3 regions of the Arthrobacter sp. UYCu712 genome follow, and region 1 is predicted to be linked to each of the others. Evidence: riboswitches for the same ligand, from Rfam matches in the RefSeq annotation. Region 1 holds a riboswitch; each other region holds the start of a gene.
What was found. A riboswitch is a leader RNA that binds a small molecule or an ion and turns the genes downstream of it on or off. The one in region 1 is predicted to bind thiamine pyrophosphate.
Positions count from the first base shown of each region.

Region 2: another riboswitch for thiamine pyrophosphate. It lies ahead of ABIB51_RS10410 (bifunctional hydroxymethylpyrimidine kinase/phosphomethylpyrimidine kinase); the one in region 1 lies ahead of thiO (glycine oxidase ThiO).
Region 3: another riboswitch for thiamine pyrophosphate. It lies ahead of thiC (phosphomethylpyrimidine synthase ThiC); the one in region 1 lies ahead of thiO (glycine oxidase ThiO).

Region 1 covers NZ_JBEPOZ010000001.1:278,710-282,851, reverse strand. Annotated here, with positions in the region: gene ABIB51_RS01450 (thiazole synthase) at 1-364, opposite strand, end outside; gene thiS (sulfur carrier protein ThiS) at 370-606, opposite strand; gene thiO (glycine oxidase ThiO) at 603-1,949, opposite strand; TPP riboswitch at 1,943-2,075, opposite strand; gene thiE (thiamine phosphate synthase) at 2,102-2,809, shown strand; gene ABIB51_RS01430 (ferritin-like fold-containing protein) at 2,833-3,504, opposite strand; gene ABIB51_RS01425 (RNB domain-containing ribonuclease) at 3,546-4,142, shown strand, end outside.
Region 2 covers NZ_JBEPOZ010000008.1:122,897-127,038, forward strand. Annotated here, with positions in the region: gene ABIB51_RS10405 (Rne/Rng family ribonuclease) at 1-2,052, shown strand, start outside; TPP riboswitch at 2,165-2,262, shown strand; gene ABIB51_RS10410 (bifunctional hydroxymethylpyrimidine kinase/phosphomethylpyrimidine kinase) at 2,284-3,909, shown strand.
Region 3 covers NZ_JBEPOZ010000022.1:57,662-61,803, reverse strand. Annotated here, with positions in the region: gene ABIB51_RS18130 (VOC family protein) at 1-667, opposite strand, end outside; gene ABIB51_RS18125 (amidohydrolase family protein) at 749-1,849, opposite strand; TPP riboswitch at 2,147-2,254, shown strand; gene thiC (phosphomethylpyrimidine synthase ThiC) at 2,249-4,084, shown strand; gene ABIB51_RS18115 (alpha/beta fold hydrolase) at 4,081-4,142, opposite strand, start outside.

The DNA of each region.
Region 1 (4,142 bases):
CGTCGGCGATGACTTCCAGTTTCACCCAGTCCGTTTCGAGGGCTTCGCGGGCCAGCTCGGCGGTCAGCACGGCGTCCCTGGCGGTGAAGCAGCCGGCAGTGTTGGGGAGCACGCGGATGTTGTGGTCCACGAGCAGCTGGAACAGCGAGCCGGCCTCGGCGGGTGAGTAGCGGCGCATGGCAACGGTGGTCAGTTCAGTACCCGACGCCAGGAGGGCTGCCCCGAGGCCGTCGAGGCTTGGCGCCCCTCCGGTCCCCATGATCAGCCGCGAACCCAGCGGGATGCCGTCGACGACGAACGGATCGGCGGTTCCCGGCGCTGCCCCGGGGGCTGCGGTGGCTGCAGTTACTACTGTTTCGACCATGGTGCTCATCCTCCTTGTACTGCCGTGACCAGTTCGACGTCGTCGCCGTCGGCGAGCGCGGTGCCGTGCCACTGGCTGCGGGGCACCACCGCGGCGTTGCGCGCCACCGCGACGCCGAGCTTCCTGCCGTCCGCGGACTGCCCGTTCGGCGCCAGCGGCCGGCCGGTGACCTGGCTGACCAGGGTACTGACGGAGGCGCCGTCGGGGACCGTGTGATCCGACCCGTTGAGTGTGATGTTCATGCGGTTTCCTTGCTGTGCTCTGGAAGGGGACGGACGTGGTGCGGGGCGGGGTGGTGGGCGGCGGCACTGAACCGGTCGGGCCGGAAGCGGGCCCAGCGGGCGTCCGCCGTGCCCTCCAGCAGCTGCCGGCAGATCCGCGCGGCGGCGGGGGTCAGGAGGATGCCGTGCCGGAAGAATCCGGTGGCGATGATCAGTCCCCCGACGTCCCCGGCGCGGCCCGGGGCCCGGTCCGCCACGCGGCCAAGCAGCGGGGCGTTGTCCGGCGTCCCGGGCCGTGCCCGCGAGGTCGCTTCGAGCAGTTCCAGCTCCGCGACCGCGGGAAGCAGTTGCTGGGCGTCCCGGAGCAGCTGGTACACGCCTCCGGCGGACACCGCGCCGGAGCCGGGGGCATCCCGGTCCGCGAGTGCGTCCTCACGCTGCGTCGCGCCGATCACCACCGTGCCGTCCAGCCGCGGAACAATGTACACGGGCACGCCGCGGACCAGTCCGCGGACCGTGGAGCCCAGCAGCGGCCGCAGATGCGCGGGCACTCGGAGCCTCAGGATGTCGCCGTGGACGGGCCGCAGCGGCAGGGCGAGCCCGGCCGGCAGGCCGCCGAGTCCCGCTGCGCCGAGGCCGTTGGCCACGATGGTCTCCCGGGCCCGGACGTCCCCTCCGCCGGCCAGGCTGACTCCGCTGACGCGGCCAGCCGCCCACAGCAGTCCGGCAGCCAGGCGGCTGACGGTGTCGCAGTGGCTGTCCGCCGCCAGGAGTTCACTGATCCGGGCGAGCAGGCGGCGGGGATCCACCTGGTGGTCGGCGGGGATGTCGAAGGCGCAGGAGATCGCCGGGCTCAGCAGGGGTTCCCGGCCGCGTGCCTCGCGGACGGTCAACGGCTCCACTGTGAGCCCGCAGGCCTGCTGCACCGTCCGCAGGTCCGCGAGCGCCCGGCGGTCGGCCGCGTCGGCGCCCACCGCGAGGGTCGGCGTCGTGACGTATCCGGTTCCGGTGTCCGGGCCGGCGGCAGTCCCGGCGGCTTTTACGGCGGCTGTCCCGGCGTTGCTTTCCAGCTGTGCCGCGAAGTCCGGCCACAGCCGCGAGGATTCGAGCATGAGCTCCAGCAGGTCTTCCTCCTGGTAGTGGAGTTCGCTCACGGGGGCGAGCATGCCAGCGGCCGCCCAGCTCGCGCCGCTGCCGGGGGCGTCGTCGATCAGGGCCACGGAGCGGCCCGACTGCCGGGCGGCCCAGGCGATGCCGTGGCCCACCACGCCGCCGCCGATCACGGCGACGTCGTAACATTCCCGGCCGGTGCCGTCCTGGGTGCCGTCACGATTGCCGGCATCGAAACTAACTGGAGTGCCCAAGAAGGATTCCTTCCCTACGCCGGTACTAACCGGATCAGGTCAAGCGGTCGGCTCTGATGCCCTCTCAGCCCCTTCGGCGCCGGACGCAATGGCGAACGGCTGCAGCGGGCTCCCGCGGTATTGCCCCAGTTTAGAGGAACTAGGCTTGGGGCATGCGCCAGGATCCCGTCCACACCCCCGCCCGCCTGTACCTGTGCACCGACGCCCGCAAGGACCGCGGTGATTTCGGGGACTTCGTGGATGCCGCCTTCGCCGGCGGCGTCGACATCATCCAGCTGCGCGACAAGTCCATCGAGGCGGCCGAGGAACTCGAATTGCTCGAGGTCCTGCGCCAGGCCGCCGGCCGGCACGGCCGGCCCTGGGCCGTCAACGACCGCGCAGACCTCGCCTCGCTGTCCGGCGCGCCGGTGTTCCACATCGGCCAGAAGGACATCCCGCTGGCGGCCGCCCGGGGCTTCCTTGGCGCGGACACCATGATCGGGCTGTCGACGCACAGCCCGGAGCAGGTGGAGGCCGCCATTGCCGCTTCCGCCGCCGGCACCGGGCTGGGCTACTTCTGCGTGGGACCCGTGTGGGCCACCCCCACCAAGCCGGGCCGCTCCGCCGTCGGGCTGGACCTGGTGCGGTACGCCGCATCGGCGGTCCGCCGCGCCGAAGCCGCGGATGACGGCACTGTAGGCGGCACTGATGGCCGCACGGTGCCGTGGTTTGCCATCGGCGGCATCGATCTGGGGAACGTGGGGCAGGTGGTGGAGGCCGGCGCACGCCGGATCGTGGTGGTCCGGGCCATCACCGAGGCCAACGATCCCGCAGGTGCCGCCCGTGCCCTGCTCGCCGCCCTCGACGCCGCGGAGGACTGACCGCGCAGCACTGGAGGGGAGGCCTACCCGGCCAGCCCCAGCTGGCGCATCCTGCTTGAGTGGCTGGCCGCCAGCTCGACGGTCAGTTCGCGGACCAGCTCCCGGGACTTTTCCTCGTCCGCACCGATCAGTCCGCCGAGGAACGCGTGCTCGAAGCTGACCCGCCGGGCCTGCGTCAGGGCCTCACCCAGCAGCCGCCTCGCCCACAGCGACAGCCGGGACGCCAGCCGCGGGTCATCGGCAAGGGCCGTCCTGAGCCGGTCCCGCAGCACCGCCGTCGCTTCCTCGTCCGCCTGGATCCGATCGACCAGGCCGCGGGTCGAGTCGTCGACGTGCCGGGCGACGGCGCGGTAGAAATCCGCGGACACGGTGTCGATCACGTAGGCCTTCATCAGGGATTCGAACCAGTCGGCCGGGCGGGTGCGTTCGTGGAAGTGGTCCACGGAGGGCTGGAAGGGCAGCATGGCCGTCTCCGTGTCCAGTCCCATTTCCTCCAGCCTGGCACTGACCAGTTCATAATGCTGGAACTCGATCACTGCGATCCGGCCTAACACGGCACGGTCGTGCAGGGTGGGCGAATACCGTGCGTCGGAGGACAGCCGTTCAAAGGCCGAAAGTTCGCCGTAGGCCATCACGCCGAGCAGATCCATAAGAAAGCTGTTGTAGCGGGCAGGATCGGCCGGGGATGTGGTCATGATCCAAGACTAATGGCGCAAATGGAGCTAACCTGATTTTCGTGTCCCATCATCGCCTGACCCCCAGCGTCCACCGGCAGAACAGCCAGCTCGCCCTGGCGCTGAACGCGCTGCGCACCACGCTGGAACTGCCGGGCCCGTTCCCCGAGGACGCGCTCCGGGAGGCCAAGGAGGCAGTGGCCGGGCACGAACTGCCGGGGCTCGACTTCACCCACATCGAGTTCGTGACCATCGATCCGGAATCCTCCACCGACCTTGACCAGGCCCTCCACATCGACCGATCCGGCGAGGGCTACAAGGTCTACTACGCCATCGCCGACGTCCCCTCCTTCGTGACGCCGGGCGGCGCGCTCGACGCCGAAACGCGCCGCCGCGGGCAGACCTTCTACACCCCCGACGGGCGGATCCCGCTGCACCCGGAGGTCATCAGCGAGGAGGCGGGCAGCCTGCTCGCCGGCCAGCTGTGCGCCGCCTTCGTCTGGGAATTCGAGCTGGACGCCGCCGCCAAGGTCTCCACGGTGCTGGTGCGCCGGGCCCGGGTCCGCAGCCGCGCCCAGCTGAGCTACCCGGGAGTCCAGGCGGAGCTCGACGCCGGCACCGCGGCGCCCGTGCTGCAGCTGCTCAGGGAGGTCGGGATC
Region 2 (4,142 bases), on a different contig from region 1:
GTCCGCCAGCGCGACGACAGAATCCAGATCGGCGTCCTCGAAGACGGCGTCCTGGCCGAGCATTTCGTGTCCAAGACCCAGCAGGACTCCCTGATCGGCAACGTCTACCTGGGCAAGGTCCAGAACGTGCTGCCCTCCATGGAAGCCGCCTTCGTCGACATCGGACGCGGCCGCAACGCCGTGCTCTACGCCGGCGAAGTGAACTGGGAAGCCGTCAACCTCGAAGGCAAGCAGCGGCGGATCGAGAACGCCCTCAAGTCCGGCGACTCCGTGCTGGTCCAGGTCACCAAGGACCCGGTCGGCCACAAGGGTGCCCGGCTCACCAGCCAGATCTCCCTGCCCGGCCGCTACCTCGTGTACGTGCCCGGCGGTTCCATGACCGGCATCTCCCGCAAGCTGCCCGACGTCGAGCGCAACCGCCTCAAGCGGATCCTCAAGGACCGCCTGCCGGAAAATGCCGGCGTGATCGTCCGCACCGCGGCCGAGGGTGCCTCCGAGGAGGAGCTGACCCACGACATCAACCGCCTCCGCGCGCAGTGGGAAGGCATCGAGAGCCAGTCGTCGTCGACTAAGATCCTCGCCCCCGAGCTGCTCTACGGCGAACCTGACCTGACCATTAAGGTGGTCCGTGACGTCTTCAACGAGGACTTCTCCAAGCTGATCGTCTCCGGCGAGGAGGCCTGGGACACCATCGAGGCCTACGTCACCTACGTGGCTCCCGACCTGGTGGGCCGGCTCGAGAAGTGGACCAAGGACACGGACATCTTCGCGGCCTGGCGGATCGACGAGCAGATCCACAAGGCGCTCGACCGCAAGGTCTTCCTGCCGTCCGGCGGTTCCCTCGTGATCGACCGCACCGAAGCCATGACCGTGGTGGACGTCAACACGGGCAAGTTCACCGGCAGCGGCGGCAACCTCGAGGAAACAGTCACCAAGAACAACCTGGAGGCGGCCGAGGAAGTCGTCCGGCAGCTCCGGCTCCGCGACATCGGCGGCATCATCGTGATCGACTTCATCGACATGGTGCTCGAATCCAACCGCGACCTCGTGCTGCGCCGCATGGTGGAGTGCCTGGGACGCGACCGGACCAAGCACCAGGTGGCCGAGGTGACCTCGCTGGGACTCGTGCAGATGACCCGCAAGCGGATGGGCACCGGGCTGCTGGAAGTCTTCGGCGAGCAGTGTGACGCCTGCGCCGGGCGTGGCATCGTCACGCACGACGAGCCGGTGGAACACCGCCGCGCCAACGTCGTGGCTGCCGAGCACCACGTGCCGCGGACCGAGAACCAGCCGGCACAGCGGACCGAGCGCAAGAGCCGCCGCCGCGGCAAGGGCGGCCAGGGCACGCCGGAGCTTGTTCCGCCGGCACCCGGAGCCGTCCATGCCGAGCCCACCGACGCCGAGCGCCACGCCAAGGCCGAGGCAACCCGGGCCGCCCTGGCGAACATCGCAGCCGCCGCGCACGCCGCCCACCTGCACGACGGGGAGGCGGCTGCCGGAACCAGCCAGCACGAAGCGGAGGCCCGCAAGGCCGCCGTCGAAGCCGCCGTGGAACTGGCCGTGACGGAAGGAGCGGCCGGACGCCCCGCGGCCGTGCTGACCTTCGGCGGCGAGCAGGTAGCCTTGCCGTTCGTCGATCACGCCGACGAATCAACGGCTCCGGCCCTCACCCTGGACCTGCTGACGGAGGCCTTCGCCAATCTGGGCGGAGCCGAGACGAGCAGGCCCGTAGTGGACCGCGCCCCCGCGGCCAAGGCGCCGGCCAAGGCACCGGCAGCGTCCAACGCACCGGCGCAGGTCCGGGTCGACGCCGACGCCGAGGCGGGCACCACCCGTGGCCGCCGCGTCCGCCGCAACCGGAGCGCGAGCCGCGCCCAGGGTGCAGCCAACGAGACGTCTGTGGAGCACCGCGAGGCGACCACCGCGTCCGCGGCCGGATCCGTCCACGAGGCCAAGGCCCCGGCCATGACCGCCGACAAGCCGGCGGCCAAGCCGGCAGCCGCGAACGAGCCGATCATCCTCGGCGTCGGCGTCCCGGCGTCGGAGCTTTAGGAGCCGGCAGCAAGACAGTTCAGCGTGGCCGCGGGTGTGGTCCGGAACGGCGGAGCAATTCGCCGATCCGGACCGCGCCCGCGGCGTCGTTAAGCCGCAAAGGCTAGGCTGGGGGACTGACACGGGGTGCCGCGCATCGAGCCGGCTGAGATCCAGACCCGTCGAACCTGTCCGGTTAGCACCGGCGAAGGGATGTCTTTCGTGGCTTCACCTGTTCCTACCTCGGCGTTTCTGCCGCCAGTTCCCGCCGCGCCCGCCGCCCCGGGCGGCATCCGGCCCCGGATTCCGCGGGTCCTGGCCATCGCGGGTTCGGACCCGTCCGGCGGTGCAGGCATCCAGGCCGACCTGAAAAGCATCGCCGCGCACGGCGGCTACGGTATGGCCGCGATCACCGCCCTCACTGCGCAGAACACCCGCGGCGTCAGCGCCGTCCACATCCCGCCGGCGGGCTTCCTGACCGCGCAGCTGGACGCCCTGAGCGCGGACATCGGCATCGACGCCGTCAAGATCGGCATGCTGGGCGACGCCGGCGTCATCGATGCCGTCCGCCGCTGGGTCGAAGAAACCCGGCCCGGCGTCGTCGTCCTTGACCCGGTGATGGTCGCCACCAGCGGTGACCGGCTCCTGCAGGAAACAGCCGAAGCCGCCCTGCACGCGCTGCTGCCGCTCGCGGACCTGATCACGCCCAATCTCGCCGAACTCAGCATCCTCCTCCGGGAACCCGTCGCCGCCGACTGGGCAGAAGCCCTGGACCAAGGCAAGCGCCTCGCCGCCCTGGCCGGCACCACGGTACTGGTGAAGGGCGGCCACCTGGAAGGAAACGCCGGCGGAACCGCCGGCGGGGACGACGTTGGCTGCCCCGACGCGCTTATCAACACCGGGGGAGTGCTCGGCCAGGAGACGGTGGTGGTGGCCGGCGGGCGCGTGTCCACCCGCAACAGCCACGGGACCGGATGTTCACTGTCCTCGGCGCTGGCCACCGTGCAGGCCCGGGTGGGGGACTGGGAGGCGGCCCTCCGGGAGGTCAAGCCCTGGCTGGAGGGTGCGCTGCGCGCCTCGGACCGCCTGGACGTCGGGACGGGCAACGGTCCGGTCCACCACTTCCACCGCGTGCAGCACCTGACCGAGGACCACGGCGCTGGGGCCCACGCAGCCGAAGGCCATGGCGGCACGGATGAGGGCAACACCGGCTACCGCATACCGGACGAAGGGGCGTTCGTGGCTGCCCTCGGGAAGGGCGCCGCGGCGGACCTCGCCGCCATCTACGGCCTGGAGTTCATCCGGGGCCTGGCCGACGGCTCACTGCCCGAAAAGGACTTCGCCTACTATCTGGCCCAGGACGCCCTGTACCTCAACGGCTACTCGCGGGTGCTGGCCCGGGCATCCGCAATCGCGCCCACCGAAGCCGAACAGCTGTTCTGGGCACGCTCGGCACAACAGTGCCTCGAGGTCGAATCGGAGCTGCACCGGAACTGGCTCAGCACCCGGCCCGCGGACGTGCAGCTGGGGCCGGTCACGAAATCCTATGTTGACCACCTGCTGGCCGCCTCGGGTTCCGGCAGCTACGGGGTGCTGGTGGCCGCGGCGCTGCCGTGCTTCTGGCTCTACGCCGAGGTCGGCGCGACCCTGCACGCACAGTTCCTGGCGGCTGGTGCCCCCGCAGCGCACCCCTACGCCGAGTGGCTCCGCACATACGCCGACGAGGACTTCGCCGCAGCGACGCGGCAGGCGATCGCCCTGACCGACCGGGCAGCGCGGGCGGCCTCCGCCGCCGAGCGGGACGCCATGGTTCTGGCCTTCCGGCAGTCGGCGCGCTACGAGATCGACTTCTTCGACGCGCCGAGGCTGCACGCCTGAGCGCAGGCGCCCCGGCCAGCCTGTACGATAGTGGGGCACGGTTCCGGAAGTCGTTGCGGGAGCGCTCGGCCTAGATCGAGTTGCGTCCATCACGCAAGGCCCCTCCGGAGCCAGCCTCATTTGCGGCCGAAGGCAAAATTAGCGTAGTCTAGATCTTCGGTGCTTACGCCAACACTTGGGTTATGACCTTGAGGACACTCCATTCGTTATTCGAATGCGAATGTCCACGGGAT
Region 3 (4,142 bases), on a different contig from region 1:
TGTGGTGGTGGTAGCCGCCGGCGGCGACGAACAGCGCCTGGCCGTGCCAGCCCGCCGTCTTCTCGAAGCCGAGGGTCCCGACATAGAAGTCATGCGCGGACTGCACGTCGCCCACCTGGAGGTGGACGTGTCCGACGCCGGCCTCCGCCTCGCGCTGCCCGGCAACGGACTCCTCGCTGAGGTGCTGCTCGAGGTAGCGCTGGGGCGGCAGGGCCAGGCTGTCCATCACCACGTTGTTGCCTTGCCAGGACCAGGCGTCACGCGGACGGTCCCAGTACAGCTCGATGCCGTTGCCTTCCGGGTCGGTGAAATAGAACGCCTCGCTCACTAGGTGGTCGGCGCTGCCCGCGAAGGACTGCGGCTCGTACTGGGCGGCGCTGGCCACGGTGGCGGCGAGGGACGGCTGGTCGTCGAACAGCAGGGCGGTGTGGAAGAGTCCAGCCTCGCCGCGGGCGGGGATGCTGAGCCCGGGCGCCGGAGCCAGGTGGACCAGCGGCTTCTGCCGGCGGCCCAGGTAGAGCCCGCCGTCCTGCTCGGCGACGACGTCGAGGCCGAGGGCGCGCTGGTAGTAGTCGGTCATGAGCTTCATGTCGCCGACCTTGAGCATCACGGTGCCCATGGTGAGTTCGGCGGGAAGGAGATCCTGGGTGCTGGCTTCTGCGGTCATGTCATCGCTCCGGTGCTTCGGCGGCCACCGTTCTTCGATGACCCTTCATGAAGATAAATTACTTGAAGCTTCAATTTATTCCTAATGGGTGGATGGTTCGCGCCGGACCGGCTGCCCGCGCAGCACGATGTGTTTGAGTTGCCGCAGCGTGGCGGGATGGCTCCGCGGATCCTCCGCCGTGACGAGGACATCGGCGCTGGCCCCTTCGCCGATGGATTCCGCGCCCAGCCAGCGCCGCGCGGCCCAGGCTCCGGCGTCGAGGGCAGCCCGGGCCGGGAGGCCCGCTGCGTGCAGGGCGTTGATCTCGTCGACGATCCGGCCGTGCCTGATCACGCTGCCGGCATCGGTGCCCGCATAGATGGCCACCCCGGCCTCGAAGGCTTCGAGGATCCGCTCGGCGCGGCGTTCCCAGAGCGCGCGCATGTGCGCGGCATAGCGGGGGAACCTGGCGTCCGCCTGCGCCGCGATGTCCGGAAAGGTGGCGATGTTGATCAGGGTGGGGACGATCGGCACGCCCTGCTCCGCGAAACGCGGCAGGTGCCGCGGCAGCAGGCCCGTGCCGTGTTCGATGCAGTCGATCCCGGCGTCGAGCATGTCGTCGAGGGTGTCTTCGGCGAAGCAGTGCGCCGTCACCCGGGCGCCTTCATCGTGGGCGGCCCGTACGGCGTCCGCGAGCACCCGAGCCGGGAAGCTGGGGGCGAGGTCGCCGGCGTCGCGGTCGATCCAGTCCCCCACGAGCTTGACCCAGCCGTCGCCGGCGCGGGCCTGTTTGCGTACGGCCTCCACCAGGTCCTCCGGCTCCACCTCGACGGCGAAGCCGCGCAGGTAACGCCGGGTCCGGGCGATGTGCCGGCCTGCGCGGATGATGCGGGGCAGGTCGGCGCGCTGCTGGAGCCAGCGGGTGTCATGCACGGCGCCGGCGTCCCGCACAAGCAGGGTGCCGGCGTCGCGGTCCGTCAGGGCCTGCGCCTCGGCCACGGCGTCCGGGACATCCCCGCCGGGGCCCAGCCCGATGTGGCAGTGCGCGTCCACCAGCCCGGGAATGACCCACCCGTCCAGCACCAGGTCCGGTCCGCCGGCCGGACGGTCGAAGGTCAACAGGCCGTCCACCGACCAGAGCCCGTGGCGCTCCTGGTCCGCCGCGGTCAGGATGGGACCGCTGAACTCGATAATGCTGCTCATGGCCTAAAGCCTAATCCGCGTGACGATCCGCCGAATTCCTCGAAACCGCAGCTCGCGTAAAGAACGGAACGTCAGCGATCGTGCAGAGGGTCATCGATTCGTAGCCATCCCACGCGGGGCAGAGTCCGGATGCACTAGCAGCAAGAGCGGCTCAACCGGCAGCGCCGGGAGGTCTTCCGGCGTCGCCGTCCTGATGCAGGGCACAGCCCTGGGCAGAGTCACCATGCCACGCTCACACCGCGGCCGGGCAGCCCGCCGTCACGCGGCCTCCTTCCGGACGGCCTGTGGTAGCTTCGTCTACGACCACACGGGTGCCCCAGCAGGGGCTGAGATCGGGCTGACGCAGCCTGCGACCGTTGAACCTGTCCGGGTAATGCCGGCGAAGGAAGTGAGTATTCCGTGAATACGCAATTGACACAGCACAGCCCTGTCCACAATCAGGCAGTCCAGGACCTGCCCGTCCAAGTCCAGGCCGCTGCAACTACACAATCGCTGGCGTCCCATTCGTTGGCGTTCACTACGGATGACGAACACGGCCTCCGTGTCCCGGTGACCGAAATCGAGCTGGCGGATTCGCCCGGCGGCACCCGCAACGCCCCGTTCCGGGTGTACCGCACGGCGGGCCCCGGGAGCGATCCGGTCCGGGGGCTGGAGCCGTTCCGCGCGCCCTGGATCGAGGCCAGGGCGGACACCGAAGCCTACGCCGGCAGGGAACGCGAGCTGCTCGACGACGGCAAGTCCGCGGTCCGCCGGGGTGCGGCGTCGGCCGAGTGGAGGGGCGGCCGCCCCGTGCCGCGCCGCGGCGCCGACGGCCGGACGGTGACGCAAATGCGCTACGCCCGGGACGGGGTGATCACCCAGGAGATGAGGTTCGTGGCGCTGCGCGAGAACTGCGACGTCGCGCTGGTCCGCTCCGAACTGGCGGCTGGGCGCGCCATCATTCCCAACAACGTCAACCACCCCGAATCGGAGCCGATGATCATCGGCAAGGCGTTCCTGGTGAAAATCAACGCCAACATCGGCAACTCGGCCGTGACCAGCTCCATCGCGGAGGAAGTCGACAAACTCCAGTGGGCCACTCAGTGGGGCGCGGACACCGTCATGGACCTCTCCACCGGGGACGACATCCACACCACCCGGGAGTGGCTCATCCGCAACTCCCCCGTGCCCATCGGGACCGTACCGATCTACCAGGCGCTGGAGAAGGTCAACGGCGAGGCCAACGCCCTCACGTGGGAGATCTTTCGGGACACCGTGATCGAACAGTGCGAGCAGGGCGTGGACTACATGACCATCCACGCCGGGGTGCTGCTGCGCTACGTGCCCCTGACGGCCAACCGGGTCACCGGCATCGTGTCCCGCGGCGGCGCGATCATGGCCGGCTGGTGCCTGGCGCACCACCAGGAGAACTTCCTCTACACGCACTTCGATGAGCTGTGCGAGATCTTCGCCCGCTACGACGTCGCCTTCTCGCTCGGTGACGGGCTGCGGCCCGGCGCGACGGCGGATGCCAACGACGCGGCGCAGTTCGCCGAGCTGGACACCCTGGCCGAGCTCACGCAGCGGGCCTGGGAGTTCGATGTGCAGGTCATGGTGGAGGGCCCGGGGCACGTGCCGTTCCACCTCGTCCGGGAAAACGTGGAGCGCCAGCAGGAACTCTGTAAGGGCGCCCCGTTCTACACGCTGGGGCCGCTGGTCACCGATATTGCACCGGGCTATGACCACATCACCTCGGCGATCGGCGCCACGGAGATTGCGCGCTACGGAACCGCGATGCTCTGCTACGTCACGCCCAAGGAACACCTCGGACTGCCCAACAAGGACGATGTGAAGACCGGCGTGATCACCTACAAGATCGCCGCCCATGCCGCCGACCTCGCCAAGGGCCACCCCGGTGCGCATGAACGCGACGACGCCCTGTCCAAGGCCCGCTTTGAATTCCGCTGGCGGGACCAGTTCGCGCTGTCGCTGGACCCGGTGACGGCGGAGGCCTTCCACGATGAGACGCTGCCGGCCGAGCCGGCCAAGACGGCGCACTTCTGCTCGATGTGCGGGCCCAAGTTCTGTTCCATGCGGATCAGCCAGGACATCCGGGACGAGTACGGCTCCGCGGACTCGCAGGCCGCACTTGCCGCGCTGGCGGCCGGAATGCGGGAAAAGAGCAATGAGTTCCTCGCCTCGGGCGGCAAGGTCTACCTGCCGGAGCCTTCCGTGGGCGTACCCGCAGCCGGCTAGGAGGCGTGGGCGTGCTGGTGCCGGCCGACGTCGGCGATGAAGGCTCGGATAACCTGGT